Regions from separate parts of the Rahnella sp. EDr1-12 genome, predicted to be linked through region 1. Evidence: predicted binding sites of a transcription regulator. Region 1 holds the regulator's gene; each other region holds the start of a gene.
What was found. The regulator CRP, encoded in region 1, controls carbon source genes, mostly activating them, when cyclic AMP is high. The targets are predictions, from matches to a motif close to ATGTGANNNNNNTCACAT.

Region 1 (7,710 bases):
TGCCGGGCAGTCAGTCCTGGACTATCCATGACACGCTGACCAACGCCTCTGACTATCCGCACGATTATCAGATCATCTATCACAGCAACTTTGGTCAGCCGATCCTTGAACAGGGTGCCCGCTTTATCGCGCCGCTGAAGTCCATTTCACCGTTCAATGACTACGCCAAAAAAGGGCTGACCGACTGGCAAACCTACGCCGGGCCGACCAAAGGCTTCGACGAAATGGTGTTTAACATGGTGCCGCTGGCGGATGCACAGGGCAAAACCGTGGCCGGGGTGGTCAACAAAGCGGGTGATAAAGGCGCATCGATTGAGTTCGACACCCATCAGTTGCCACTGCTGACGCTGTGGAAAAACACCGACACGCTGAAACAAGGTTACGTCACCGGCATCGAACCGGGCACCAATTACGCCTATCCGGTGACCATCGAACGTAAGCAAGGCCGCGTTAAACAGTTGCAGCCGGGCCAGAGCACGGTGTTTGAGCTGAAATACTCACTGCTGCCGGATGCCAAAGCCGTTCAGCAGCTTGAGCAACGGGTGAAAACGTTGCAGGGCGAACAGAAAACGGAGGTCAGCGATCAACCGATCGCCGTTGAATAATCTGAGTTTAGGGCGCCGCACGTGGCGCCCTTTTTTCTCTGTCTATACTTAACTCCACAAGGTATGCGCCCTAATGGCTGTGCCAGGGAGGAAACGATGGCGAAGAAAACCACGCTCAGACAGCAGGAAAAACTCTTTCGGGAACGGCAGCGGCAAAACTTTCAGGCCAGCAGCGCGCTGGATGGCCTGCAGGTTGAGGTCGTCACGTTAGATAACGACCAGATTGCACAGCGTCTGGCCGAGCTGAGGGGGCACTATGAACGATAAACTGGTGGCCGGTGCCGACCCTTACTACTATCGCGGCATTAACGTATTGAAAAACAGGCTGGAAATCCGCGAGGCGCACCGCCTGCGGGAAGCTGAGCTGGCCTTCACGGCGTTGCGGGCGGCAGTGATGCCCCTCGGCCCCTCGGTAATGGGGCTGCCGCACCTGTGCGCCATCCATCTGTCCCTGTTTCAGGATATCTATCCGTGGGCGGGCGAGTTCCGCGAAATCGATATCTATAAAGACGACACCCAGTTTTGCCATTTTGGCTACATCGAAAAGGAAGGCAATGCCCTGATGCAGGAACTGGAAGACGAAGAGTTTCTCGTCGGCCTGCCGCTTGATCAGTTTGCCGAACGGCTGGCGCATTACTACACCGGACTGAACTTGCTGCATCCTTTCCGCGACGGCAACGGGCGCGCACTGAGGATTTTCACCGAGCAGCTGGTTATCCATGCCGGTTATGACATTCAGTGGGCGAATGTTGGAAGGGAGCGGTGGATAGAGGCCAACAAAACTGCCGTGTTTGGCGATGAATCTGATCTGGTGGCGATTTTCAGCACCGTGATCAGCGAAATTGCCGATGACCACTGACTTTCTGCCGGTAAAACATTCCCAGAAAGTGCTGAAGCCTGTACGGAAAAATGCGTAGAATTGCCCGGTAAATTTTCGACTTTACCGGGAACACTATGCTGCTGCTGATCGACAACTACGACTCCTTTACTTACAACCTCTATCAGTATTTTTGCGAGCTGGGCGCAGAGGTGAAAGTGATGCGTAACGATCAGCTGACCCTCGCCGATATTGAGCAGCTCTCGCCGTCGCATCTGGTGATTTCCCCCGGCCCCTGCACGCCCGATCAGGCCGGGATTTCCCTGAAAGCCATTACGCATTTCTCGACGCGCTTGCCGGTGCTGGGCGTATGCCTTGGGCATCAGGCGATGGCACAGGCATTCGGTGCGAACATCGTGCGCGCCCGTCAGGCGATTCACGGCAAAACGTCACCCATCCGCCACACCGGCAACAGCGTGTTTAGCGGGCTGAATAACCCGCTGACCGTCACGCGTTATCACTCTCTGGTGATTGCCCCCGACACGCTGCCAGACTGTTTTGATGTCACCGCGTGGACAGAACGTGAAGGCGCCCGCGACGAAATCATGGGCATCATGCACAAAACCCTTCCGCTGCATGGCGTTCAGTTCCATCCGGAAAGCATTCTGAGCGAACAGGGGCACCAGCTTCTGAATAATTTCCTTAAAATCTAATCAGTTAATTCTGCCGAAAAAATTACTTACCCATCAGGTGCGATTACCGTTTGCCTGTTTGTGATTTTTTATGCATATTTTGTGATTATATTTTCATGTTAACGGCAGTGAGGGAAAGGGTTATGGCAGAAAAATCAGCGGTAGACCGGAGCACGTTCGACAAAGTGATTTTGCCGATTTATTCACCTGCTAAATTTATTCCGGTGAAAGGTAAAGGCAGCCGCGTGTGGGATCAGCAGGGCAAAGAGTATGTTGATTTCGCCGGGGGGATTGCCGTGACGGCGCTCGGGCATTGCCATCCTGCACTGGTGAAAGCATTACACGAGCAGGGCGAAACGCTGTGGCACGTGAGCAATGTGTTCACCAACGAACCCGCGTTGCGACTGGCTCAGAAGCTGATCGACGCCACCTTTGCTGACCGCGTATTTTTCGCCAACTCAGGCGCGGAAGCCAACGAAGCGGCCTTTAAACTGGCGCGCTACTACGCCTCGCACCGTCACAGCCCGTACAAAAGTAAGATCATCGCTTTCCATAACGCCTTCCATGGCCGCACGCTGTTCACCGTGTCTGTGGGCGGTCAGCCAAAATACTCCGACGGCTTTGGCCCGAAACCGGCTGATATCGTCCACGTGCCGTTTAACGATCTGGACGCCGTCAAAGCGGTCATCGACGATCACACCTGCGCCATTGTGGTTGAGCCGGTACAAGGCGAGGGCGGAGTGACGCCTGCCACCCAGGAATTCCTGCAAGGTCTGCGCGAGTTGTGCGACAAACATCAGGCGCTGCTGGTGCTGGACGAAGTACAAAGCGGCATGGGCCGCAGCGGCAAACTCTTCAGCTACATGCATTACGGTGTGACGCCGGACATTCTGACCACCGCCAAAGCGCTGGGCGGCGGCTTCCCGGTTTCAGCGATGCTGGCAACCGAAGACGTGGCCTCCGTGATGGAACCGGGCAAACACGGCACCACTTACGGCGGTAACCCGCTGGCCTGCGCCGTGGCTGAAGCGGCACTGGATATCATCAACACCCCGGAAGTGCTGGCGGGTATCGACGAGCGTCGCGAGAAATTCATCATCGCGCTGGAGGCCATCAACCAGAAATATCACATCTTCAAAGAATTCCGCGGTCAGGGATTACTGATTGGAGCCGAGTTGTCGGATGCCTTCAAAAACCGCGCGGGCGAGTTCCACGCCGCCGCCGCTGAATTCGGCCTGATGATGCTGGTCGCGGGACCGAATGTAATGCGGTTTGCACCATCGCTGGTTATCGACTTCGCGGATATTGAAGAAGGGATGCAGCGGTTTGAGAAAGCGGTGGGGAAAGTTTGCGGGGGGTGAGCCCTGCTAAATCGCTGGTTAACACCGAAATGTACTCAGTCGGTTTTAACCAGCGGCGAGTGCGCGCCTCCACACCGAGAAACCGAAATAGCGCCAGTCTGTTTTAAAAGACAGGCAGGCTGCAAGCCAGTAAAAACGGGAGTTTGAAAGGGCATTCCCCTTCACGCCTTGCGCGTCAGCCAGATCCCATGATGCGGCCTCTGCTTCCACGCCAGTGACGAAATCGTATGCATCACGCTGAGATGGGAAATTACGCGTCGCAGGTGGCGTTCCATCTCGGTCAGCGGCATATCCGGGTGCAGTTCAGGCGCATTGAACAGATTGTTCTCGCTGCCCGGCCCGTCGTAGAGCAAGCGTTGCTGACAGCTTTGCAGCGCGATTTCGCAGGTCTGTAAATACTCCGTCGCCAGTTTCTCCGGCAGCATGTAATGCTCGCGGGCGAGAATGGTCATCGCGTTAATATGCTCGACCACAAATTGGCTGTGCGTTACCCACAAACGCATATCCGTCAGATAATGCGAGTTAAACCCCGGTTCCTGCATCGCCTGATTCAGCGAGGTAAACAGCTTGTTGTGGGCCTGATTGACCTGCATTCGGGCGTAAGCCAGTTTGGCGGTATCCGGATTATCCTGCAGTAACAACCGGATCGCCTCCTGATCGGCTTCCAGCGCCTGATGGGCATTTTGTCGCAGCAATCCGCTTTGCCACTGAGGCCACAGCCAGATCGTACCGCCGAAGGCGAGGGCGCAGCCGATCAGGGTATCGATAAGCCGGGGCACCAGAAAATGCACGCCATTCATCGCCAGAAGCTGGAGCGTATACACCGCCGTCACCGTCATACCGACCATCGCCAGCCCGTAGTTTTTCCGCAACACCGTGTACGATATCAGCGTAATCACCAGCATACACAGCAGCGTGACGCCCTCGGGCAGCTCCAGTTTCAGCAGGGCAGCGGCGATCAGCAATCCCGCCAGCGTGCCGAGCGCACGGTGCTGAATGCGCACGCGTGTGGCGTTATAACCGTTCTGACTGACCAGCATGATGGTCAGCAAAATCCAGTAAGGTTTCGGCAGATTGAAGAACAACCCTAGGCTGCTGCCTAACGCCAGAATAATGCCGAGACGTGCGGCATTGCGCAGGGCAATGGATTTAAAGGACAAATAACTTTTCAGTGCGGGCCAGAAAGGCAGGCGCGGCTGAGTATTCATCAGATCGCGCCGGTACAGTGGCCTCTGTGTACGCAGCAGGCGTGCGATGCGGCTGAAATGGTAATAACAGAACTGGCCGACCGGATTATCCGGATTGCGTGCGGCAATTTTCTCCAGCGCCGCCAGTTCGTTCGCCATGGTAAAACGCCCGGAAAGACGGTGGTAAAGAATGTCGTCAGCAATCACCCGCAGACGGGCTGAAATCACCTGAGCATTACGGCGGATCACCGCTTCCGCATGGCTCTCTTCCACCAACTTTTGCACTTCTTCCGGCTGATGCAGGCTGACGGTAATGTGCTCCTGCAAATCCAGCGCCACCTGAAAACGCTGAAACAGCCGCTTGTAGTGATGATGATGTCCGTGCTGCGGCAGCATGTGCAGCTGCTGATAAAGCAGGGCGATAAGATCGATGACCTGTTGCTGGCGCTTGAGCAGCGGCGGCAACGCGGTTTCAGGGTCGGTATGCTGCGTCAGCAGGCTGTATTTAGCTTCGAAATAATCCGCCAGTTGCAAATACAGCTGACTGAGGGTTTCGCGCATCGGTTGTTCTTTTGATATGCGAAACCACGCCCAGTTAAACAGGCCGTACCAGGCGGTGCCTGCGGCAAACAGCGCGGGTGCCTGCCACATCGGCCTGACGCCCACCATGCTCAGGGTAAAGATGGTCGCCACTAAAGCACCGGGCAACAGACGCGCATGGAGCGGGCTGATTTCGCCGGTGACGCCAAGTAATAATGCCAGCGACAGCATGATCAGCGGCAGCGGGAGGTGCCACCCGGTCAGCATCACTTGCAGCAGAATGCTGCCCAGCGCAAACAGAGCGCCACCAATAATGAGACGTTTGAAAAAGCGTTTGTGGGGAGTATCAAGACCGGCGACGTTACAGCAGGCAGGGCAGAGGGAAAACAACAGGCCCATTTGCAGATTCCCAAACAGCCAGCAGAGGCCGACCGGCAGACATAACACCAGCGTCTGACGCAGTGCATAGTTCACTTCGGGATGATAAAACAGCCTTCGCCATAGCGTCATGGATGAAGCTTAGCCCATAAAAAAGGCGCGACAGTAAGCTGTCGCGCCTTTTTTTGAGGGATTAACGTGTGCCGTAAACGACAATCGTTTTACCGTGTGCGGAGATCAGGCTCTGATCTTCCAGCATCTTGAGAATGCGGCCGACGGTTTCACGGGAGCAACCGACGATCTGACCGATTTCCTGGCGGGTAATTTTAATCTGCATCCCGTCCGGGTGGGTCATGGCATCTGGCTGTTTGGCCAGATTCAATAAGGTCTGAGCGATACGGCCCGTTACGTCGAGGAAAGCAAGGTTACCGACTTTCTCTGACGTCATTTGCAGACGGTTTGCCATCTGCGCGGAGAGGCGCATCAAAATGTCCGGGTTAACCTGAATCAGCTGGCGGAATTTTTTATAAGAAATTTCAGCCACTTCGCAGGCAGTTTTAGCACGTACCCAGGCACTGCGTTCCTGACCTTCTTCGAAGAGTCCCAGCTCGCCGATGAAGTCACCTTGGTTAAGGTAGGAAAGTATCATCTCTTTGCCTTCTTCATCTTTAATCAGGACGGCAACCGACCCTTTCACGATGTAGTACAGCGTTTCGGCTTTTTCACCCTGGTGAATCAGCGTACTTTTAGAAGGATACTTATGTATATGACAGTGAGACAGGAACCATTCAAGTGTCGGGTCTGTTTGTGGCTTGCCGAGAACCATTTGCTATTATCCTCTGTTATTATCGCTGCCCAAAATCACAGGGCTCAGAGTTCCCTGTACGGCGTCTGAATATTAATGCGCCCTATCAGCATGTAACTCACCAGAAATGCTGCAAGCGGATGTCGGAGTGAAACAGCCTGTTAATTGCTGTTATCACCTTGGGTTCTGTTCTTAAACCGCGAAAACCGTCACCGCAATTTACTGGAAAGTATGTTTCGGCTTTGTTTGTAACACAGGTTTGCAATGCTGTCTTGTGTTGTCTCGCTTCAGCATGATGGCGATCGGGTTACGTTGCCAGTTTTTAGGTGAAAGGGTACTCTGGGGTGAAAATTTGATGAATAAGAACGCCAGGAGATAAGCAAATGCACGCACGCGTAAAATGGGTGGAAGGTCTGACGTTTTTAGGTGAATCCGCGTCGGGTCATCAGGTTTTAATGGACGGGAATGCCGGTGATAAAGCACCGAGCCCGATGGAAATGTTGCTGATGTCCGCGGGTGGCTGTAGCGCGATCGACGTGGTGTCGATTTTGCAAAAAGGCCGCAGCGATGTCCGTGACTGTGAAGTGAAACTGACGTCAGAACGTCGCGAAGAAGTACCGCGTTTGTTCACACACATCAATCTGCACTTCATCGTCACCGGTAAAGACCTGACTGACAAGGTTGTGGAGCGCGCCGTCAGCCTGTCAGCTGAGAAATATTGTTCCGTTTCTCTGATGCTGGGCAAAGCCGCCTCGATCACCCACAGTTTCGAAGTGGTTAACGTCGAATAAGTCACGACCAGTCATACGTCTGGCAATGATGACGAAGTAAATCTAAAAATCGCCGCGCGGCAAAAATCCAGCCTGCCTTCGCGCTGTAGCGCGGCGAAATCCTCTGGACTGGCCAGAATTGAGGGTAGCGCCATTAAAACCCCGCCACTGATAAACGACTTAAAAACCATCGTTCGGCCTTGTCGGGTGGCGAAAGCCACGTTAACAAGTAGGGGTGTTGTGCGAGCTGAAGACGTGCGAAAGCGGCTGAGGGGGGGCAGCGACTAAGGATAATTAACACGGGAAATCAATGGGGGGTAGAACGTGAGGAAAGCCCGTACAGCCGACCGGGCTTTGTACTTCAGGAAGTAATATTACTTAACCTTGCGGGCGTTATCTGCTTTCCATTCTTCGTATGTCGCTTCAAGGATCCACAGACAGGTTGCTCCTTTGTCTGTTTCCAGCAGGGCCAGCCGGGTTCGTTGATAAAAGGTCTCTATCTCAGCCGATTGTTTGTTAATGGGTCCCATGCAAACAAGGTCTGTTCCAACGAGA
Region 2 (7,710 bases), on a different contig from region 1:
TCGGCTTCACCACGCGCACAGGCAGCCGCGATATGGCCCAGCGTGTCAGAGCCTGTATCGCCAAAGCGTTCGGCATCTTCACTGGCACCGATACCGAATGAGTCTAACACCATGATAAATGTACGTTTCATTTTGCTCTCCTGCGAATGGTTACGCATTGGGTCACGCGGAACTGCCGCGTACCTGATCAGTCTTAAATGGGGGCGAGGTGGCCTGAAATCAAGCGTTGCCGCCGATCCGGCGATACACCACCGGCGTAATTTCCGGCGCGCTGTCGCTCAGAACAATGGCGGCACGCACTTCTGCGGCAGCCTGCTGCCAGGCAGCTTCGCTGTTGGCGTGGATCATCGCCAGTGGCTGGCGGGTATCCACCTGCTGGCCGAGCTGCGCCATGTTCGTCAGGCCTACGCTGTAATCGATAGGGTCGCTGGCACGGCGGCGACCGCCACCCAGTGACACCACGGCCATGCCCAGCGCACGGGTATCCATCGCGCTGACAATCCCGTTGCCCTCGGCATAAACCGGTTTGCTCAGCGTTGCCTGCGGCAGATAGCGATCGTAATTTTCAATAAAGTCAGCCGGTCCTTTTTGCGCCGCAATCATGCGACCAAAAATCTCTGCCGCTTTGCCGTTATCCAGCACGGCCTGCAGTTTGCTGCGGGCATCGGCGTCATCTTTTGCCAGACCGCCGGACAGCAACATTTCCACGCACAGCGCCATAGTCACTTCAAGCAGACGCGGATTGCGGTATTCGCCGGTCAGGAAGCGCACGGCTTCACGCACTTCAACGGCGTTACCGGCGCTGGAGGCCAGCACCTGGTTCATGTCCGTCAGCAATGCGGTGGTTTTGCAGCCTGCGCCGTTCGCCACATCGGCAATCGACTGAGCCAAGTCTTCGGACAGCTGATAGGTCGGCATAAATGCGCCGGAACCCACTTTGACGTCCATGACCAGCGCGTCCAGACCTTCAGCCAGTTTTTTGGCGAGGATTGACGCGGTGATAAGCGGTATGGAATCAACGGTCGCGGTGATATCACGGGTGGCATAGAAGCGTTTATCCGCCGGCGCCAGCGAGCTGGTCTGGCCGATGATCGCTACGCCAACGTCCTGAATAATGCTGCGAAAACGGCTGTCGTCCGGGAAAATATCAAACCCCGGAATGGCTTCGAGTTTATCGAGCGTGCCGCCGGTATGACCGAGGCCACGGCCTGAAATCATCGGAACATAACCTCCGCACGCCGCCACCATCGGGCCGAGCATCAGGGAAGTCACGTCACCCACGCCACCGGTGGAATGTTTATCCACGATCGGGCCGTTCAGGTTCAGGCTTTTCCAGTTAAGTACCGTACCGGAATCACGCATCGCCATGGTCAGCGACACGCGCTCATTCATGGTCATGTCGTTGAAATAAATAGTCATTGCCAGTGCGGCGATCTGACCTTCTGAAACCTGACTGTCGCGAATACCGTTCACAAAGAAACGAATTTCTTCGTCACTTAAAGGATGGCCATCACGTTTTTTACGAATAATTTCTTGTGCGAGAAACAAGGTATCCCCCTGCCTGAGCTGAACGCCAGAATCTGGACGCTGATTGTGCGGGCGCTGCATGGCAACGCCCCGACAGATGCGCACCGCCAGAGCGGTGCCCCGGTGATCAATAGCTGCTGGTGGCTTTCTGACCGGCGTGACCCAGAGTGGTCAGCAGGCTTGCCAGCAGGCTGGATGCACCGAAACGGAAATGACGTGAGTCAGCCCATTCGCGGCCCAGCAGGCGATCGGCCAGCGCCAGATACTGCGCGGCATCTTCAGCGGTTTTAACGCCACCGGCAGGTTTGAAACCGACGTCTTTGCAGACGCCCATTTCAGCGATCACAGTCATCATCAGCTCTGCGCTGTGCAGCGTGGCGTTTTCCGGCACTTTACCGGTAGAGGTTTTGATGAAATCAGCACCCGCTTTGATAGCGATTTCAGATGCTTTACGGATCAGCGCGTCTTGTTTCAGTTCACCGGTTTCGATGATCACTTTCAGCAGGACATTGGCAGCGGCACAGGCTTCTTTGCACTGTTTCACCATTTCAAAACCAACCTGCTCATTACCGGCCATCAGCGCGCGGTAAGGGAAGACCACGTCAACTTCATCTGCGCCGTAAGCGATAGCGGCACGGGTTTCAGCCAGCGCAATCTCAAGATCGTCGTTCCCATGCGGGAAGTTGGTCACGGTTGCGATACGGATGTCCGGCGTACCTTGCTCGCGCAGGGTTTTACGGGCAATCGGGATAAAACGAGGGTAAATGCACACAGCAGCGGTGTTACCTGCCGGGCTTTTTGCCTGATGACAAAGCGCGATCACTTTTGCATCGGTGTCGTCTTCGTTCAGGGTGGTTAAATCCATCAGGTTCAGCGCACGTTGTGCTGCGGCGGTTAAATCGGTCATATAACTCTCCAACAATTTTCAATTCCAGCGACCAGCCAGAACTGAGCATACAGTCATGAATTCCTTTCGGCGGGTAACGCCGCAGAAGAATTCTGCACGGTTGGCGAGCGGACTTGGTTCCTTGAAGATAGCGTGCGTAAGCGCTGTATCTGGCTTACGTGGCAACTGAGATCCTTCTCACCGCGCTTGGATTGGCAGACGCCAATTCGTTGTGACTATTTGAACACGTCACATCAGGTTCCTGTGTGCAGTATTTCACACAAAATGAAAACCGTTTGCAACGTTGCTTGGTAAAATGAGATCTGAATCACATTTACCCGGCGTTATGCTCAGTATTCGGCCCATATAAGAGTGTATACCCGATTCATGACAAACGGAGTTCGGGCAGACACGCGGGGATCACCGACCGGTAATCTTGCCGGTGATGTTATAATAATAACATTTAAAGAGGAAACAAAACTTACAAAACATCACGATCGGCATGTTGATGGGGAATTTTACGAGAACTTAATGTTATTTAAATCACAAAACGATGAGAGCAATCATCAAAAAGAAGGAAGATTAAACACCCGGCGGGTATTCGCCAGCAGCGCGGCGGCGATATCTTCGGGGCGTTCCGGGCGTAACTCACACAGCACATCAAACACTGCGGCGGCGCGTTCCGGGCGATTTGGCTGGCCCTGAAAACCCTGCAACGGCATATCCGGCGCATCCGTTTCCAGCAACAATGAGGAAAGTGGTAACTGCGCCATCACCTGACGGGTTTTCTGCGCACGCGCATAGCTGATGGTGCCGCCGACGCCAATGGCGAAACCCAGTCTGATAAACGCCTGCGCCTGAGAAAGGCTGCCTGCAAAACCATGTACCACACCGGTCGCCGGAAGTTTTGCCTGCCGTAACATGGCCGCCAGCTGATCGTGACTGCGCCGTGAATGCAGGATCACCGGCAGCGACTCACGCTTTGCCAGGGCGAACTGCGCCTTCAGCAAACGCTGTTGTTGCTCAAACATCGGCGTTTCCATAAACAGATCCAACCCGATTTCCCCGACGGCCACCACGCGTGGATCGCGCTGGCTGAGCAGGGTATCCAGTAACGCCAGATCCTCGTCTGTATGCTGCGCGATATACAGAGGATGCAGACCGAGCGCGGCATAAAGCTGAGGGAATTTTTTTGCCAGGGAGAGAATACCGTGGAAACGATCGGCGGTAACGGCGGGCACGATGATGTCCCGCACGCCACTCTGTTGTGCCAGATGCAGGCTTTCAGCCTCAGCACCGGTGAACGGCGGGAAATCGAAATGGCAGTGCGTATCAACGAAGTGAACACTCACAGCTTATCGCCTTCACTGGCAGGATAAATGTCCGCTGACCGCATCTCAGACGGGACGCTTTGCGGGCGGATTTCTGCCGGCGTACTGTCCTGAAAAGCCGCCGGACGCACGACTCCACCATCGGCCACCATATCGGTGAGCACAGCGGGATCAAGCACGATTTGTTCGACCGTGCTGACGGCCGCCGCCAGCGGTGTCACGTTTTCTGGCTCATTCTCCGGCACCACCACGCGCTGAGGCCGTGTCGCCCGCGGGATAATCTGCGGATAAGGCCGCTCATTTTCACGTGGCAACAGCCAGTGTGCGGCTGCCGACAGGAAATACCGGCCACAGCGGCGCCCGAGATGATAATCCTGATTGAGAGCAGGTAAACGGCTGCCGAGCGCGTGGCTGGCCAGCGGTTTCGGCGGGAAGATTTCGAAAATCCGCACGTCGCCCGGTGGGTTTTCAATGAACTGCTGAATACGGTGATAGCTGTTTTCGTGATGCTGCATCATGCGCACCAGTTGTTGCAGGCTGCTTTCGCTCAGCCATTGCTCCATACGCTTCATCCATTGCGGCGTGTAGAACATCGCCGAAGGCACCGTGCGGATCACCACGATGGTATCTGCCCCGCGACGGTAAGCTTCTTCCACCGGAATAGCGTCGCTGATGCCGCCGTCCTGATAGCTGATGCCGTCCAGATCCACGCCCATACGGTAAAAACCGGGTATGGCGCTGGAGGCTTTGATCACCGGCAACCAGTTCTCACGCGTCGGTGAAAAATAGCTGGCCGTGTAATCATCGCTGCGGCAGGCGCACATCAGAAATTCGCGGCCATCGATCAGCAGCTTTTCCGCGCTTTCCATCGCCAGCGGCATGTTTTTTGCGGTTTCATCGACCAGCCAGTCGAGATCGATAAGATGCCCGCCGCGCACAAAGCGCAGCGGATTGAAGAAGTCAGGGCTGGTGGTGTAGCGGGTAATGACTCTTCTGGCGTAACCCGGTTGTCCGCACACGAAGGCGGAAAGGTTTTGCGCGCCGGCAGAGGTTCCGAGGTACAAATCGAAGGGATTGAAATTCGCCCGCTGAAATTCATCCAGCACACCGGCGGTAAAAATGCCTCTCTGCCCTCCCCCCTCGCACACCAGGGCAATCTTGCCCGGCCGGTAGGGTTTATATGCCAGCGGTTCTATATTCCCCAGCGTGACAGGTATTCTGTATCCCAACGCATTATCCTCACACAATTAGCCTTTACGGGCAGGCTTCATTTCTGAGCATACCTCGTCTTATCAGTTTCGGTGAGTTTCTTACCAGGATGTGAGGATAAAATCGTTACTTACTGTTAACGGATCACATAAATGAGAAGGGTCATAACATAAAAAACATCGCCCCCTTTTCTGAAAACACTGCGGTCAGGCAATGTGTTCAGATAAGAGGGCGATGCGGTGTCTTACGAGGGACTTCTGTTAACGTTATGATTTCATAACGTTATATTGTCAGAGTCGTTTACGACCGGTAAACAAGCTGACCAGGAACAGAATGATACCCACTACGAATACGATTTTTGCAGCCCAGGCAGCTGTACCAGCCAAACCACCAAAACCCAGTGCTGCTGCGATCAACGCGATGATCAGAAAAATAATGCCCCAACGAAACATAAGCTTCTCCTTACCCTATATATTCACTTTGCCAGTTTAAAAAGGTGACACTCCTACTTCCGGTCTGAAGTCTCGGTGTAACATTTGTCTTGGTGACACTTTATTAGCCGGCAAATACCGGAGATAAAAATCATCACTTACCTAATAAAGATAGTCGGAAAAATGGAAGTGTTAGCAAAAACTAACGCTTATTTTTCAAATAAATGTTCACATCGCTATTGCGTAAGCCTTCAGTGCCGGACAATGGGCAGGAGGTACGGTATATCATTATATGTTATTCAAATCCGGCGCCCTGCCCGTGAGCGGACGCCGTTTACTGCTTCATACGACACACGTGTCGCGAAAATTATGGTGCAACTTTCAGGTCGTTTTTAACGCTTTTCACGCCATCAACGGTTTTCGCAACGCTTTCAGCACGGTCAGACTGTGCCTGGTCTTTTACTGAACCGGAAAGCTGAACAACGCCTTCGGTGGTTTCTACTTTGACGTTACGTGAAGGAACGATGTCGTCTGCCAGCAGCTTGGCTTTTACTGAAGCCGTGGTAGCAGAGTCACCGGCGTAACCTTTCACGCTTTGTTCGCTTTTGTCTTTAGTGTGCAATTTGTCGCTGACAGATTTCACGCCTTCAACTTTGGTGGCGGCGGCAACAGCTTGTTCAGCTTCAGACTGGGAAGCCACAAAGCCGCTCAGCGTAACCACACCAGAATTGGTGGTAACAGAGATGTCGGTGCTTTTGATGGCTTTATCATCCACCAGTGCACTTTTCACTTTTGCTGTGATGGCGCTATCGCCCATGTAGTTATCAACTTTCTTCATGGAGCTATCGATTTTTGCACCTGCGCTATCAGTGGTGCTTGCAGCCAGTGCGCTACCGCTCATCAGTGCGGTACCCAGAACAACGGCCATCATTGAATAGGCAAATTTAGAATTTTTCATCGATTTATTCCTTTCAGTTTATGAGCCCTAAGCCTGGACCCGGTACGCCACATTTTTGGTGACGCCTTCTAACAAATTGTATTGCTGCTGTATTTACTTCCTTTGTAGCAGAGTACGTCGTTTTATTCGGGCTTTTTATCGCCTTTCGATATAACACTCTGCTTCGTCACTTTTAAGCAGTGCTTTACGCCACTGTTTCGTGAACACACATTTAATATAGTCAAGAATGTCCAAAAGAGTAGAGCGATCGCCAATTACGGGGCCGAATGCAGACAAGTCTTAAGATTTCGAAGAAATTATGGGCGAATTCAGGGTGGGAAGATGAAAAAATACACAAACGGGAATGAAAGGAAATGTGACGCTCAGCCAAAAAAGGGCAAAAAAAAGACGGCGCAATGGCCGTCTTCAGGTTGTAAACCACGCAATCAGGAATTAATGCTCGCGGGTTTTGCGGAATTTCACTTCAGGATATCGCTCAGAAGCCAGATTCAGGTTCACCATAGTAGGCGCAATATAAGCTAAGTTATCACCGCCATCGAGCGCCAGGTTGGTTTCGTTCTTACGCTTGAATTCTTCGAATTTCTTCACGTCGTCACATTCGACCCAGCGGGCGGTGCTCACGTTGACCGATTCATAAATCGCTTCCACGTTGTATTCGCTTTTCAGGCGCGCCACGACTACTTCAAACTGCAGAACACCTACCGCACCGACGATCAAATCGTTATTGGCAATAGGGCGGAACACCTGAACAGCGCCCTCTTCTGACAGCTGAACCAGTCCTTTAAGCAGCTGTTTCTGTTTCAGCGGATCACGCAGGCGGATACGGCGGAACATTTCAGGGGCAAAGTTAGGAATGCCGGTGAATTTCATGTTCTCACCCTGAGTAAAGGTGTCGCCTATCTGAATGGTGCCGTGGTTGTGCAGCCCGATGATGTCACCCGGGTAGGCCTCTTCCACATGCGAACGGTCACCGGCCATGAAGGTCAGCGCATCGGAGATCACCACGTCTTTGCCAGTACGCACCTGACGCAGTTTCATGCCTTTTTCGTACCGCCCGGAAACCACACGCATAAACGCCACGCGGTCGCGGTGTTTAGGATCCATATTGGCCTGAATTTTAAACACGAAACCGGTGAATTTTTCATCGTCGGCTTTCACTTCACGCACGTCGGTATTACGTGGCATTGGCGCAGGCGCCCAGTCCACCAGACCGTCAAGCATGTGGTCAACACCGAAGTTACCCAGCGCGGTACCGAAGAATACCGGCGTCAGTTCACCGGTCAGAAACGCTTCGTGATCGAATTCATGCGATGCGCCCTGCACCAGCTCCAGCTCTTCACGCAATTGCTTCGCCAGTTCTTCACCGAC
Region 3 (7,710 bases), on a different contig from region 1:
CATCGCCGATGCTTATCATCAGCACGGTTCGCCTCTGCGTCGCCTCGAAAAACTCCGTCATCCGCCAAAGGCTACCCACATTTATTCCCTCGACAGAAATGACGAGTACCTGCTTTTACAACAGCGTTTCGCGGCGGATCATGATTTCTTTGCGGTGAAACGGCTGGAGAATGCCATCACGCATCTGGCCGTGCTGGAAAGGCCGGGCGATGTACTTGACGCGATGTTGGAAACTCTGGAGGGAGAACATCTCAGGAGAAAAACATGTTAAAAGTGATTGCAGAAGATTTTATTAAACCGGAGTCGATCGGCACAGTCATGCCATTGTATTCCGAGTTGGTTGAAGCCACTCAGCGGGAACCTTTATGCCTTGCTTATCATCTGTTCATTGATGAAAAGGATCCGGGTCATTTCATTTTTATTGAATAGTGGCCAGACCATGCAGCGCTCGAGGCACATTGTGCCAGTGAGCACTTCAAACGGCTTGTCCCGCTGATTGACCAACACAAACGCAAAGACGCCACCTATATTCTGATGAAAAGTGCGTTATAACGGCGCCAGCTCTGAAAGATAATGAATGCCGGGGAAATCAGAAAACCCAAGCCCCGCAGATCGGGGCTTGTTACCTTCTGTTGACGACGGCGGGTTAAAAGGAAATTTCCCCCCAACCCAGGTAAAACAGAAGGTATTTATCCGAAAGATTTTCTGTTACTCCGGTCTGAGCCGAATCAACGTCTCTTCCGCGAACTGCTGTTTCAGTTCCTGTTTGCTTTTCGTGACAATCTGGCCGTCGGTGCCGATGCTCATGTGTTGCGCATCCACGTTGTGACGCGACTGATACAGCATCACTGCCTGCAAACTGTGATCTTTTTGTTCCGGGGTCAGCGCCACGCCGTCGGGCCATTTGCCCAGTTCGACGGCCTGTGCCAGACGCGCGTAAATTTCCGGCGTCATCACATCAATGAGTTGATTTATTTCCATCTGCTACCCCCTGCTCGCCACCATTATTCACGGGAATTTGAATAATTGCTGAATCGATTTTGTCGGTAAAATTACGTCAGGTTGTCTTTATCGCTCAGCCTGCGGTTTTATCGCCGTTTTCACCGTCGATAAAACTCATCGACGCGGAGTTGACGCAATAACGCTCACCGGTCGGCTCCGGGCCGTCAGGGAAAACGTGCCCTAAATGCGCTTCGCAATTCGAACAGCGGATTTCCACCCGCTCCATACCGTGGGTATTGTCGGTCAGGTAAGTAATGGCGTCGTGCTCAACCGGCTGATAAAAACTTGGCCAGCCGCATCCGGAGTCATATTTGGTGTCGGAGTAGAACAGAGGCGCGTTGCAGACCAGGCAATGGTAGATGCCGTCGCGTTTATTGTGCAGCAGTTTACCCGTATACGGACGCTCCGTACCGTGCTCCTGCGTCACATAACGTTGAATTTCAGTAAGTTGTTCGAGTGAAGAAGATGATTTGGATTCATTGCTCATAATAATCGTTCTCTGACGAATAGAAAAATCAACTAAAATAACAGTTTATAATAACAAAAAATTAACAACAGGTCTGCCTGTTTTGTCCTAAACTGTAGGGCATCAGCGTTAGCCAGCTCCAACTTGTGATGGCGATCACAATCCTGCTCTTGTGACCCTTTATATTCAGTTTTTCGCCCCCATGTGGTTGTGAGCCGATTAAAAAAACGGAACGTGCAATAAGCGAACAACAGTAGGTCGTCGCTTTGACTTACAGCAATAATTGACACGATTCCGCTTGACGCTCAGCAAGGTTTTTGTAATTTTACAACCAACCTTTTATTCACTAAAAAAATAGCTGGTGGAATATATGACTATCAAAGTAGGTATCAACGGTTTTGGCCGTATCGGTCGCATTGTTTTCCGTGCTGCTCAGGAACGTTCTGACATCGAGATCGTAGCAATCAACGATCTGTTAGACGCAGAATACATGGCATACATGCTGAAGTACGACTCAACTCATGGTCGTTTCAACGGTACCGTAGAAGTGAAAGACGGTCACCTGGTTGTTAACGGCAAAACCATCCGTGTTACCGCTGAGCGTGACCCAGCTAACCTGAAATGGAATGAAGTGAACGTTGATGTTGTTGCTGAAGCAACTGGCCTGTTCCTGGACGACGCGACTGCACGTAAGCACATCACTGCTGGCGCTAAGAAAGTGGTTCTGACTGGTCCATCTAAAGATGACACCCCTATGTTCGTTATGGGCGTTAACCATAAAGAATACGCAGGTCAGGAAATCGTTTCTAACGCATCTTGCACCACTAACTGCCTGGCACCACTGGCTAAAGTGATCAACGACAACTTCGGTATCGTTGAAGCGCTGATGACCACTGTTCATGCAACTACCGCAACTCAGAAAACTGTCGATGGCCCGTCTCACAAAGACTGGCGCGGCGGCCGCGGCGCATCTCAGAACATCATCCCTTCTTCTACCGGTGCTGCTAAAGCAGTAGGTAAAGTTATCCCAGCTCTGAACGGCAAACTGACTGGTATGGCGTTCCGCGTTCCTACCCCTAACGTTTCCGTGGTTGACCTGACTGCACGTCTGGAAAAACCAGCGACCTACAAAGAAATCTGCGCAGTGATCAAAGCAGCTTCTGAAGCAGGCGATCTGAAAGGCGTTCTGGGTTACACCGAAGACGACGTTGTTTCTACCGACTTCAACGGCGAAAAACTGACTTCCGTATTTGATGCGAAAGCAGGTATCGCTCTGAACGACAACTTTGTGAAACTGGTTTCCTGGTACGACAACGAAACTGGCTACTCAAATAAAGTTCTGGATCTGATTTCTCACGTTTCCAAATAATTGGCAATGTTGATGAACTGATTGAAGGGCGACGCAAGTCGCCCTTTTGCTTTCTGTCAGATGCACTTTTTATCAGGCACATGAGTGCGATCAATCACAAAGCTTCCGTTCATCTGTAGTCTTGGTTCTTATCATCGTAATTATTTATCTACCCGATATAAAATCAACAGGACACCAGATAATGATCGAGCAACTCCTCTCCCTACCCGTTGTAAACCAAATCTCCACCACCATCAGCCAGCGTCAGATCGATGAACTGCCGGTTATCGTGGTTGCCCATCCGAAAGTTCATGCAGCCGTGGCCCTTCAGGGCGCGCACCTGCTGGCATGGCAACCGGAAGGCAAAGAACCGGTGCTGTGGATGAGCAGCGCCAGCGCATTTAAAGAAGGTGTGGCAATACGTGGCGGCATTCCAATCTGCTGGCCGTGGTTCGGCCCTGCCGGTAAACCTTCCCATGGTTTCGCACGAAACATGCCGTGGACACTGACCGAACACCAGGAAACCCAACAGGGCGTGGTGTTGACGCTGACGCTGAAAAGCTGTGAAAAAACGCGCGAACTTTGGCCACATGATTTCACGCTGACAGCCCGCTTCACGCTGGGTGAAACCTGCCACATTGAGCTTGAATCTACCGGTGATTTCGAGGCCAACAGTGCCCTGCACACCTATTTCAACATTGGCGATATCGCCGGTGTCAGCATTAAAGGTCTGGGCAACAGCTTTATCGATAAAGTTGACGGCGCAAAAGCCAAGCAGGAAGAAGGTGATTTGACCTTCACCGGCCAGACTGACCGCATTTACACCCAGCCGCAGGCGACCAGCGAAATCGTCGATCCTGTGCTAAAACGCACGCTGGTTATCGCACATGAAAACAACAGCGATGTGGTGGCATGGAACCCAGGCTCGGTATTGTCCGTCAGCATGGCGGACATGCCCGATGATGGTTATAAAACCATGGTCTGCGTGGAAACTGCGCAAGTTTCCCATCCGCACGTTTCTACCCATGCCGCTCCGGCGCGTCTGGCGGTAACGTTTTCCCTGCGCAAATAAACGGCTGGCGTTTGCATAAACATAACAAAGGGGCCATCTGGCCCCTTTTTGTCGTCTTAAGGTTGAAGTGATGATCTGGCGTCAGACCATATCCAGCGGCGTTTTATGGTTCGGCGCCGGGAATGCTGCGTCGATTCGCGCTATTTCATCTTCCGTCAGGCTGAGCGTCAGCGCCGCCGCATTATCTTTAACATGCTGAGGCTGAACCGCCTTCGGAATCGCGATCACGTTGCCCGTACGGGTGACCCACGCCAGTGCAACCTGCGAACTGCTGACGCCCCGCGCACTGGCGATATCCTGCATCACCGCTGACGTCAGCACGTCGTGACGCAATTTACCCGCCTGTGCCAGCGGGCAGTAAGCCATCACCGGTACGCTGTGTTCTTCACACCACGGCAGCAGATCAAATTCAATGCCACGGGCGGCGGCGTGATACAGCACCTGATTGGTCATGCACGCCTGACCGCCGGGGATTTTCCACAGCGCCTGCATATCGTCAGTGTCGAGATTCGAGACGCCCCAGCGGCGGATTTTGCCGGATGCCTGCAATGTCTCCATCGCCGCCACCGTGTCATGTAACGGAATCGAACCACGCCAGTGCAACAGGTACAGGTCTATACACTCCGTTTTTAAGCGCTTCAGGCTCTGTTCACAGGCGGCGATAGCTTTCGCGCCACCGGCATGGTGCGGGTACACTTTTGATACCAGAAACACCGCATCACGACGCCCGGCAATGGCTTCACCGACCACCCTTTCCGCACCGCCGTCTGCGTACATTTCTGCGGTATCAATCAAGGTCATACCGGCGTCCAGCCCCTGCTGTAAGGCCTGTACTTCGGCGCGGAGATCGCTGTTTCGCTCCCCCATATACCAGGTACCTTGTCCGATTGCGGGAACTGTCGTGCCATCAGGGAATTGCACGGTTTTCGCTTTCATCTGTTTCCTCCGGTTGGGTCGTGGCTGAAAAGTTTATTCGATGGTTTTAAAGCGCACTGAACTCTAAATGTGCAAATGGGGCGAAACGCCCCATTAATGTGCAATATGTTCACCGTCGCGGTGCATTGCATCAGAAGGTGTAAGTGACACCTGTCCAGATAATCGCAGAATATGACTTATCGACCATCGGGCTGTCTTTCACTTCATCCGCCAGACGAATATAGCGACCGGTGAAGAATGCCTGCCACTCGCGGGTGAAGTTATAACGTGCAGAAAGCTCAGCATACGGGCTGAAGCTGTCATCGGCGGAATAGCTGCTCAGGCCACTGCGACGTGATTCACCCTTGGTAACGCCATAGTAATAGTCATTCTGATTGCTGCTGTTGTACATCACACCAAAGCCCGGGATCAGCGCCCAGTTATCCTGGCGGATCGGGTACAGGTACGCCGCATCAGCCAGCAAACCGTTACTGTTATTCAATACATCGCCGTTGAAGGTAGCACGCAGCGTACCCCAGTCTTCGATATGTGAATACGCCAGACCCGCGTATAAGGTGCCGCGACGTTTGTTCAGATGTTTCATCTGATTGTCATCGCTGTCATCCGGGTCAAACCCGAAAGGTACGTATGTGGTGGTCGCGCTGAACTTGTTCTTATCGTCTTTCCACAGGTAGTAACCCGCAGTCAGTGATTTGAAATAAAAATCATCCCCCTCGTAAGAGACAATTGGCACTGGCAAGACTTTATTGTCATAACCGCGATACGGGTTGACGTCGCCCAGCGCAGATGCGCCGAGTGACCAGGTGCCAGCCACTGCTGCATGGCTGCAAAGCACTGCCGCGCCCACGATTGACAGTGTTTTAAGGTTTGAAATTTTCATTGTCTTAATTCCATTAAGTAAAAAATCGTCGCTAGTGTAAATGAACGTTAAACATTGCGCTTAGCATTTACAGTTTTTCAGATTGTGCTGAGACAGCTTTACTCAGTAAAACAGAGGCGATCGCATAATTTATCTGCAAAATATGAAATAAAAATGACTAAAGAAAACACTTTCGGCCCTGAAGGCACGTCCTGTAAGGCTTTTCAGACGATTTGCAGGAACTGAGTCATTGATATGACTTAAAAAACGCCAGAAGCAGAGAGGAAATTTTTCTAATGCCAAACTACGCTTATAAATAGATGAAAGACTTAGCCTGAACCGGTTGCCCGCTCCACCGATTTAAGACAGTTTTTAGTCATTCGCAACTGTCTGCATCCAAGGGGTTCTGCAAGTTGGCATAAGGGTTGCTGTATTCAGGTGGGATCTTTCTTCCGGGAGCGATTGTGTAGATCCAGATTTACGCTCTCATTAACCTGTGCTTTACCCCAGTCACTGGAATGGCAGACGCGATCCCAGGAACGAAAGGTAAAATAACGAAGGACGGGCATCGTATGAACATATTTGACCATTATCGCCAGCGCTATGAGGCTGCCAAGGACGAAGAGTTCACACTGCAGGAATTTCTTACCATTGCTCGGCAAGATCGCAGTGCTTATGTCAATGCGGCGGAACGTCTGTTGATGGCAATCGGTGAACCAGTGATGGTAGATACCGCGCTTGAACCTCGCCTGTCGCGTTTATTCTCGAACCGTGTTGTTGCACGTTACCCTGCATTTGAAGAGTTTTACGGTATGGAAGAGGCCATCGAACAGATCGTCTCCTACCTGAAACATGCCGCGCAGGGCCTGGAAGAAAAGAAACAAATCCTCTATTTACTGGGCCCGGTGGGTGGCGGTAAATCCTCACTGGCCGAACGGCTGAAATCCCTGATGCAACGCGTACCGATTTACGTGCTGAGCGCCAACGGCGACCGCAGTCCGGTAAACGACCATCCACTTTGTCTGTTTAATCCGCAGGAAGATGCGCACATTCTTGAAAAAGAATACAACATCCCTCCGCGCTACCTCGGCACCATTATGTCGCCGTGGGCCGCGAAACGTTTACACGAATTTGGCGGCGACATCACCAAATTCAAAGTCGTGAAAGTCTGGCCGTCGATCCTCGAACAAATCGCTATCGCGAAAACCGAGCCCGGCGATGAAAACAACCAGGACATCTCCGCGCTGGTCGGGAAAGTGGATATCCGTAAACTGGAAAACCACGCGCAAAACGATCCTGATGCCTACGGTTATTCCGGCGCGCTGTGCCGTGCGAACCAGGGTGTGATGGAATTCGTCGAGATGTTCAAGGCACCGATTAAAGTGCTGCACCCGTTACTGACGGCAACGCAGGAAGGGAACTATAACGGTACTGAAGGCATTTCCGCCCTGCCGTTCAACGGCATTATTCTGGCGCACTCCAACGAATCTGAGTGGGTGACGTTCCGTAACAACAAGAATAATGAAGCCTTCCTTGACCGTGTCTACATCGTGAAAGTCCCTTACTGCCTGCGCGTGTCCGAAGAGATGAAAATCTACGACAAACTGCTCAGCAACAGTGAGCTTTCTCATGCACCGTGCGCGCCGGGAACCCTGGAAACGCTGGCCCGCTTTTCGATTCTTTCCCGCCTGAAAACGCCGGAAAACTCCAGCAGCTATTCCAAAATGCGGGTATACGACGGTGAAAGCCTGAAAGATACCGACCCGAAAGCCAAGTCCTATCAGGAATACCGCGATTATGCGGGCGTGGACGAAGGCATGAACGGGCTGTCCACGCGTTTCGCCTTTAAAATCCTCTCCCGCGTGTTCAACTTTGACCATGTGGAAGTGGCGGCCAACCCGGTGCATCTGTTCTACGTGCTGGAACAGCAAATCGAGCGCGAACAGTTCCCGCAGGACGTCGCTGAAAAATATCTGGAACACCTGAAAGGCTATCTGATCCCGAAATACGCCGAGTTTATCGGCAAA
Region 4 (7,710 bases), on a different contig from region 1:
GCCCCCAGGTGATACGACCGCTGGCTTTCGCAATGACAATCAGCACCGTAGAGGTAAAGAGATCAGCACCACATACCACGACCAGCATAAGACCCAGAGAGAAGCATATGCCCCCGACAAGTTTTGCCAGACCGAAAGGAACGGTGCCGGTACCTGTGGTGGAAGTGATATAAAAAGCAAAGGCAATAGAAATAAAGACGCCAGCAGTAATGGCTAAAAAGAACGTTTTTAACGGCTGTTTGGTGGCTTTATAAACGCCGGCATCTTCAGCAACTTTAGCTGTAGCGGCGGGTAATATAAGATCGAAGGGGTTGTCAGTTTTCACATTAACTCTCTTATTCAGGGCTATGCACTGCGCAACGAGATACTAGCAAAGCAGTATAACGTAAAAATTGACGTGGATCATACGGGGAGGATTTCGATGCATTATTGTCTACTACTGCATAGGTACTTTTTGGCTTAACTTGTTGAAATTAATTAAATAAAAACATTTTAATTTTTACAAAAAAAGTTGATGAATACTTAAATTATTCTTCTTAATAGGTAAATAAAAAACATCGGCTGTTAATTATTGTCATTGATTTGAATTTGATTTCTTTACACCCAATTAACTTTTCAGGCTTCGGAATTTATTTATCCTTTAAAAATGCTAACCCGTCAGTATAGCGCGCGAAATTACACGCCATTTCCGGCCCCGAGTCAAATCCCGCTATCCAAATAAGGGAGCTCAGACGAACCAGAAATAAAAAAACCGGCAGAGTGCTCTGCCGGTTCAGGTTCAGTCAGGATGCCGTTTACATCAGGCTTTCGACCAGTGACGACGTTTAGCGACCTGCAGCTTTTCATAAGCACGGAGCAATGCCTGATGGGCGGGCAGCGCTTTGAGGTCAGGATCAACCGCAAACAGGCTGTGGAAGCGAACTTCGCCGCTGATTGCAGCAGAGGCATCTTCCACGGCTTTCTGGCCGTACATTTTTACGAAAGCGTTGTAATACTGCGCTGGCTCGCGATCTTCTTCCAGTGACAACTGCAATAAGGTTTGCAGGCAACGGTAGTAGTTATTGCGTTCGTCGCTGTAGACCGATGAGTTGAACTCGTGAGCCCACTCAGCCCAGGTCAGTGCCTGATCGAAATCGCCGCCCGCCAGTGCCAGCATAGATTTCAGTTCGCCAACGCGCAGGGTGTACCAGCCATTATCCTTGCCGCTGGCAATACCCAGCAGTTCACGCACACGTGTAAAGTCATCCAGACCTTCATCATCAAGTTGAGTAATCATCTCGAGATAGGTTTCTTTTGGCAGATCGCTGTCCGGCAGTGCCAGCAGTTGATCGCGCAAATGTGCACCCATACTGTTATTTGCCAGCAGTAAATCTTCAGCCGGATAAATATCAGACATGCCCGGAACGATGATGCGACAGGCATAAACGTCCAGATGTTCGTAATCGGCGATGTACACTTCAGCATCTTCTTTGTCGAAAATTGCCATCAGCGTCGCGAACTCTTCTTCAGTGCTGCCACTGAAGCTCCAGTCTGCAAACGGGTAGTCTGCATCTTGTTTGAACATATCCCATGAAATCAAACCACTTGAGTCGATGAAGTGGGTTTCGAGGTTTGCGTGCTCGGCAACTTCTTCGTCATCAAAGGTCGGGGCGGTGAACACGTCCAGATCTTTCAGGCTGCGGCCCTGTAGTAATTCGGTGACTGTGCGCTCAAGTGCCACACCGAAATCAGGGTGTGCGCCAAAGGAAGCGAAGCAGGTGCCGTTTGCAGGGTTGAACAGCACCACACAAATGACCGGGTAATTGCCGCCCAGTGACGCGTCATAAGAAAGGATCGGGAACCCTTCTTCTTCCAGTTTAGCGATTGCTTCCACCACGCCCGGGTAACGCGCCAGCACGTCAGCAGGAATTTCCGGCAGGCTGATGGATTCCGCGATGATACGATTTTTAACGTAACGCTCGAAGACTTCAGACAGCCCCTGAACACGCGCTTCATTAGCGGTATTACCGGCTGACATCCCGTTCGAAACATACAGGTTGCCGATGATATTCATGGGAATATAAACGGTTTGCAGATCTGACTGACGGGTGAACGGTAGCGCGCAGATCCCGCGATCCGGGTTGCCTGATTGCAGGTCGATCAGATCACTGGCAACCAGCTCTTTATCGGCATCGTAAAATTCATGCAGACGCTCGTCCAGAATTCCTTCCGGCAGGCTGTTATCTTCAGCCACAGGGAACCATTTTTCGTTCGGATAGTGAACGAAATCACCATTGGCAATTTCTTTACCCAGATAGAAATCGGCAAAGAAATAGTTCGTCGACAGACGCTCAAAATATTCACCCAGTGCAGACGCCAGAGCGGCTTTCTTGCTCGCACCTTTTCCGTTGGTGAAGCACAGCGGGCAGTCGCGGTCGCGAATATGCACTGACCAGACGTGCGGAACCGGGTTCAGCCAGGAGGCTTCTTCGATATTAAAACCGAGATCGGTGAGTTTTTGTTGGAAGCGGGAAATGGAGTCTTCCAGCGCCGCGTCTTTACCAGGAATAAAAGTTTGCGTCATTGAGTTCACTTTTGAGCGTGCTAAAAACGCGCAATGATACGGGGTTTTGCGATGCACCTCCATGTATTCGTGTTAAGAATGTAATCGCGTTGTAACTCGCCTGGTCAAAGGCGCGGAGCATGGTTCGGACATGAACAGATAATCCTGTTAAATCAGCTTTCCAGGGAGGAATGAACCTTGTGACCGAGATCTCATCGCTGTTTATCAGGTCGTAATCAATATCCGTTGCAGACTCCTTGTCTCGGATGATAAAACCGTTAAATTAGTGCTTACAATGTGGCTGTCTCAGAGAAGTGGTGAGGGGAAATGACTCAGGTTTATAATTTTAGTGCTGGCCCGGCAATGATCCCGGCTGAAGTATTGCGTCGTGCGGAACAGGAACTTTGTAACTGGCACGGACTGGGTACATCGGTGATGGAAATCAGTCACCGCAGTAAGGAGTTTATTCAGGTTGCTGAAGAGTCCGAGAAGGATATCCGTGACCTGCTGAATATTCCCCAGAACTATAAAGTGCTGTTCTGCCACGGTGGCGCACGTGCTCAATTCGCCGCGGTGCCCATGAACCTGCTGGGCGATAAATCCTCTGCTGATTACATCGATGGTGGTTACTGGGCACATAGCGCAGTCAATGAAGCCAAAAAATACTGCACCCCGAATGTGATTGATGTCACCACGAACCTTGACGGTAAGCGTGGCATTCTGCCGATGAGCGAATGGAAACTGAATGCAGATTCCGCTTACGTTCATTACTGCCCGAATGAAACAATCGACGGTGTTTCCATTGATGAAATGCCTGATTTCGGTGACAAGATTGTGGTCGCCGACTATTCCTCTTGTATCCTGTCCCGCCCGATTGATGTCAGCCGCTTTGGCGTGATTTACGCGGGCGCGCAGAAAAATATTGGCCCTGCAGGTCTGACGCTGGTGATCGTCCGCGAAGATTTGCTGGGGAAAGCCCGCACTGAACTGCCTTCCATCCTTGATTACACCGTGCTGGCTGAGAACGACTCTATGTTCAACACTCCGCCGACTTTCGCCTGGTACCTCTCTGGTATGGTCTTTAAGTGGCTGAAAGAGCAGGGCGGTTTACGCGAGATGGAGAAACGTAACCAGGCCAAAGCCGAATTACTTTATGGCGCTATCGATCGCACCGGCTTTTATCGCAACATGGTAGCGACGGCCAACCGTTCGTGGATGAACGTTCCTTTCCAGATGGCGGATGCTTCTTTGGACAAATTGTTCCTCGATCAGGCACAGGACGCTGGCCTGCATGCGCTTAAAGGTCACCGTGTTGCTGGCGGTATGCGCGCATCTATTTATAATGCAATGCCGATTGAAGGCGTAAAAGCCCTGACCGACTTTATGGCGGAGTTCGAAAAACGCCACGGTTAAGTGTGCTGGCTTTCAGGCCTGCAGAATGCTTTAGTAAGAAGCCTTAAAAATGACCCCGGCTCAATGTCCGGGGTCATTTTATGAAAAGAAGAATTGGAGAAAGAGTGGAATCCCTGACATTACAACCCGTTGCACTGGTTAACGGCAGCATCAATTTACCTGGATCAAAAAGTGTTTCTAACCGTGCACTGTTACTGGCTGCTTTTGCACAGGGCACTACCCGCCTGACTAACCTGCTCGACAGTGACGATGTGCGCCACATGCTAAATGCACTGACACAGCTGGGTGTGACTCATCGCCTGTCAGCCTCCCATACTGAGTGTGAAATCGAGGGGCTGGGCACCGCTTTCTCCAATGCTAAAGCCCTGGAATTGTTTCTCGGTAACGCAGGTACAGCAATGCGTCCGCTGGCTGCTGCGTTATGCCTGGGTGAACAGGATGTTGTGCTGACCGGTGAGCCACGCATGAAGGAGCGTCCGATCGGGCATCTGGTTGACGCGCTGCGTCAGGGCGGTGCGCAAATTGATTATCTCGAGCAACAAGATTATCCGCCATTGCGCCTGCGCGGTGGATTTACCGGCGGGGATGTCAGTGTCGATGGAAGTGTTTCCAGCCAATTCCTGACCGCGTTATTAATGACAGCTCCGCTGGCTGATAACGACACAACGATTCAGATTAAAGGTGATCTGGTTTCCAAACCTTATATTGATATCACGCTAAATCTGATGAAAACCTTTGGTATTGATGTAGAAAATCACCAGTACCAGAAATTTAGCATCAAAGGCCGTCAGCAGTATGTCTCTCCAGGTTCGTACCTCGTTGAAGGCGATGCGTCTTCTGCGTCCTACTTCCTGGCCGCTGCGGCTATCAAAGGCGGCACCGTTCGCGTCACCGGTATCGGCAAAAACAGCATGCAGGGTGATATCCGCTTTGCAGATGTGCTGGAAAAAATGGGTGCAACTATTCATTGGGCGGATGATTACATCGAATGTACCCGCGGCGAACTGAAAGGCATTGATATGGACATGAACCATATCCCGGATGCAGCCATGACCATCGCGACGGCAGCGCTGTTTGCTGAAGGGACCACTACGCTGCGCAACATTTATAACTGGCGCGTGAAAGAAACGGATCGACTGACGGCAATGGCGACCGAACTGCGTAAAGTCGGTGCAACGGTGGAAGAGGGTGAGGATTATATTCGCATTGAGTCACCGCAATCCCTTAAATTCGCAGAGATTGGCACCTATAACGATCACCGCATGGCGATGTGTTTCTCGCTGGTAGCGTTGTCCGATACGCCGGTAACGATCCTCGATCCTAAGTGTACCGCGAAGACCTTCCCTGATTATTTTGATCGTCTCGCCGCTATAAGTACGCTGGCATAGTCTATAACTAGGTGGGTCAGAGAGCGGACATCCTGGATGTCCGTTTTTTTTTGCTTTTTATCACTGAGAACCGTCCGCTTTTTAGACAACTGATAAATGTGGGGTAACAGTTGCCGCAAAGGCAGCGTATAATGCCGCTCCTGAATTAGTCCTATGAGGCTAATGAAGCGGGTATCACCCACCGAAAGGAGACAAAAATGACGGCTATAGCCCCGGTAATCACCGTTGATGGGCCAAGTGGTGCAGGTAAAGGTACATTGTGTAAAGCTTTGGCCGAAGCCCTTAACTGGCGTTTACTGGATTCCGGAGCAATCTACCGGGTTTTAGCGCTGGCAGCACTTCATCATCAGGTTGATATCGTCTCAGAAGAGGCGTTAGTTCCGCTTGCCGCACATCTCGACGTGCGTTTTGTCGCTCAGGATGGGCAGTTAAAGGTAATTTTAGAAGGTGAGGATGTCAGTAATGAGATCCGCACCGAAACGGTAGGTAATACCGCGTCTCAGGCGGCTGCTTTCCCTCGCGTTCGCGAAGCATTACTGCGTCGCCAGCGCGCGTTCCGTGAGGCGCCAGGCCTGATTGCCGACGGGCGAGACATGGGCACGGTGGTCTTTCCCGATGCGCCGGTCAAAATATTTCTCGACGCCAGCTCAGAAGAGCGTGCAAACAGAAGAATGCTACAGTTGCAGGAAAAGGGCTTTAGTGTTAACTTTGAACGGCTTTTAGCCGAGATCAAGGAACGTGATGACCGAGATCGTAACCGATCCATTGCGCCCTTAGTGGCTGCTTCCGATGCGTTATTACTGGATTCAACCAGTATGTCCATTGATGAAGTCATCGAAAAAGCGCTGGCTTATGCCACAGAAATTTTAGGATTGCCGCAAAAACAAACCCGGTAATCGAGCCTTAATTTGGCGCTGGAATCTATTCAGTGCCAATTTTGGCTATAGTTTTTTTTAACCTCGCCGCAAGGATCTGTAGCGGGGCATTTGAAACAACCCCATCCAGCAGGACGCCAGATGGACGTTAAACTTAAGAACCTAAAGATTAACAACATGACTGAATCTTTTGCTCAACTCTTTGAAGAATCCTTAAAAACAATCGAAACCCGTCCTGGTTCCATCGTTCGTGGTGTTGTTGTGTCCATCGACAAAGATATCGTACTGGTTGACGCCGGTCTGAAATCTGAGTCTGCAATCCCGGCAGAACAATTCAAAAACGCACAGGGCGAACTGGAAATCCAGGTTGGCGACGAAGTTGATGTTGCGCTGGACGCTGTCGAAGACGGCTTCGGTGAAACTCTGCTGTCCCGTGAAAAAGCTAAACGTCATGAAGCTTGGATCACGCTGGAAAAAGCTTACGAAGAATCTGCAACTGTTACCGGTGTTATCAACGGTAAAGTTAAAGGCGGTTTCACTGTTGAGCTGAACGGTATCCGTGCGTTCCTGCCAGGTTCACTGGTAGACGTTCGTCCTGTTCGCGACACGCTGCATCTTGAAGGCAAAGATCTTGAGTTCAAAGTCATCAAACTGGACCAGAAACGCAACAACGTTGTTGTTTCCCGTCGTGCAGTAATTGAGTCTGAGAACAGCGCAGAGCGCGATCAACTGCTGGAAAACCTGCAGGAAGGCATGGAAGTTAAAGGTATCGTTAAGAACCTTACTGACTACGGTGCATTCGTTGATCTGGGCGGCGTTGATGGCCTGCTGCACATCACTGATATGGCTTGGAAACGTGTTAAACACCCAAGCGAAATCGTCAATGTTGGCGATGAAATCACTGTTAAAGTGCTTAAATTCGACCGTGAACGTACACGTGTATCCCTTGGCTTGAAACAGCTGGGCGAAGATCCATGGGTCGCTATCGCTAAACGTTACCCAGAAGGTACTAAACTGACTGGTCGCGTTACCAACCTGACTGATTACGGCTGCTTCGTAGAAATCGAAGAAGGCGTTGAAGGTCTGGTTCACGTTTCTGAAATGGATTGGACTAACAAAAACATCCACCCATCTAAAGTTGTTAACGTGGGTGATGTTGTTGAAGTTATGGTTCTGGACATCGACGAAGAACGTCGTCGTATCTCCCTGGGCCTGAAACAATGCAAATCTAACCCATGGCAGCTGTTTGCAGAAACCCACAACAAAAATGACCGTGTTGAAGGTAAAATCAAGTCAATCACTGACTTCGGTATCTTCATTGGTCTGGACGGCGGCATCGACGGCCTGGTTCACCTGTCTGACATCTCCTGGAACGTTGCAGGCGAAGAAGCAGTACGTGAATACAAAAAAGGCGACGAAATCGCAGCTGTGGTCCTGCAGGTTGACGCAGAACGTGAACGTATCTCCCTGGGCGTGAAGCAACTGGCTGAAG

Region 2: a site for CRP is predicted at 2,678-2,695, ahead of deoC (deoxyribose-phosphate aldolase). Genes of this name have one in related genera too.
Region 3: a site for CRP is predicted at 1,613-1,630, ahead of msrB (peptide-methionine (R)-S-oxide reductase MsrB). Genes of this name have one in related genera too.
Region 4: a site for CRP is predicted at 2,741-2,758, ahead of serC (3-phosphoserine/phosphohydroxythreonine transaminase). Genes of this name have one in related genera too.

What each region holds. Positions count from the first base shown of each region.
Region 1 covers NZ_JBLZNY010000004.1:34,948-42,657, reverse strand. Annotated here, with positions in the region: gene ACO0U8_RS16930 (aldose 1-epimerase family protein) at 1-605, shown strand, start outside; gene ACO0U8_RS16925 (YhfG family protein) at 702-872, shown strand; gene ACO0U8_RS16920 (putative adenosine monophosphate-protein transferase Fic) at 862-1,464, shown strand; gene ACO0U8_RS16915 (aminodeoxychorismate synthase component II) at 1,560-2,135, shown strand; gene argD (bifunctional acetylornithine/succinyldiaminopimelate transaminase) at 2,258-3,475, shown strand; gene ACO0U8_RS16905 (YccS/YhfK family putative transporter) at 3,637-5,712, opposite strand; gene crp (cAMP-activated global transcriptional regulator CRP) at 5,774-6,406, opposite strand; gene ACO0U8_RS16895 (OsmC family protein) at 6,769-7,176, shown strand; gene ACO0U8_RS16890 (hypothetical protein) at 7,530-7,710, opposite strand, start outside.
Region 2 covers NZ_JBLZNY010000001.1:1,738,514-1,746,223, forward strand. Annotated here, with positions in the region: gene deoB (phosphopentomutase) at 1-131, opposite strand, end outside; gene deoA (thymidine phosphorylase) at 220-1,608, opposite strand; gene deoC (deoxyribose-phosphate aldolase) at 1,655-2,434, opposite strand; gene ACO0U8_RS08015 (TatD family hydrolase) at 2,980-3,765, opposite strand; gene ACO0U8_RS08020 (patatin-like phospholipase family protein) at 3,762-4,973, opposite strand; gene ACO0U8_RS08025 (DUF1328 domain-containing protein) at 5,244-5,405, opposite strand; gene osmY (molecular chaperone OsmY) at 5,752-6,342, opposite strand; gene prfC (peptide chain release factor 3) at 6,775-7,710, opposite strand, start outside.
Region 3 covers NZ_JBLZNY010000006.1:130,797-138,506, reverse strand. Annotated here, with positions in the region: gene ACO0U8_RS20265 (alpha/beta fold hydrolase) at 1-271, shown strand, start outside; partial or broken gene ACO0U8_RS20260 (putative quinol monooxygenase) at 265-552, shown strand; gene ACO0U8_RS20255 (YeaC family protein) at 709-981, opposite strand; gene msrB (peptide-methionine (R)-S-oxide reductase MsrB) at 1,076-1,489, opposite strand; gene gapA (glyceraldehyde-3-phosphate dehydrogenase) at 1,839-2,837, shown strand; gene ACO0U8_RS20240 (D-hexose-6-phosphate mutarotase) at 3,019-3,888, shown strand; gene ACO0U8_RS20235 (aldo/keto reductase) at 3,970-4,824, opposite strand; gene ACO0U8_RS20230 (MipA/OmpV family protein) at 4,955-5,704, opposite strand; gene yeaG (protein kinase YeaG) at 6,256-7,710, shown strand, end outside.
Region 4 covers NZ_JBLZNY010000002.1:345,750-353,459, reverse strand. Annotated here, with positions in the region: gene focA (formate transporter FocA) at 1-325, opposite strand, end outside; gene ycaO (30S ribosomal protein S12 methylthiotransferase accessory factor YcaO) at 800-2,563, opposite strand; gene serC (3-phosphoserine/phosphohydroxythreonine transaminase) at 2,870-3,955, shown strand; gene aroA (3-phosphoshikimate 1-carboxyvinyltransferase) at 4,060-5,343, shown strand; gene cmk ((d)CMP kinase) at 5,541-6,239, shown strand; gene rpsA (30S ribosomal protein S1) at 6,360-7,710, shown strand, end outside.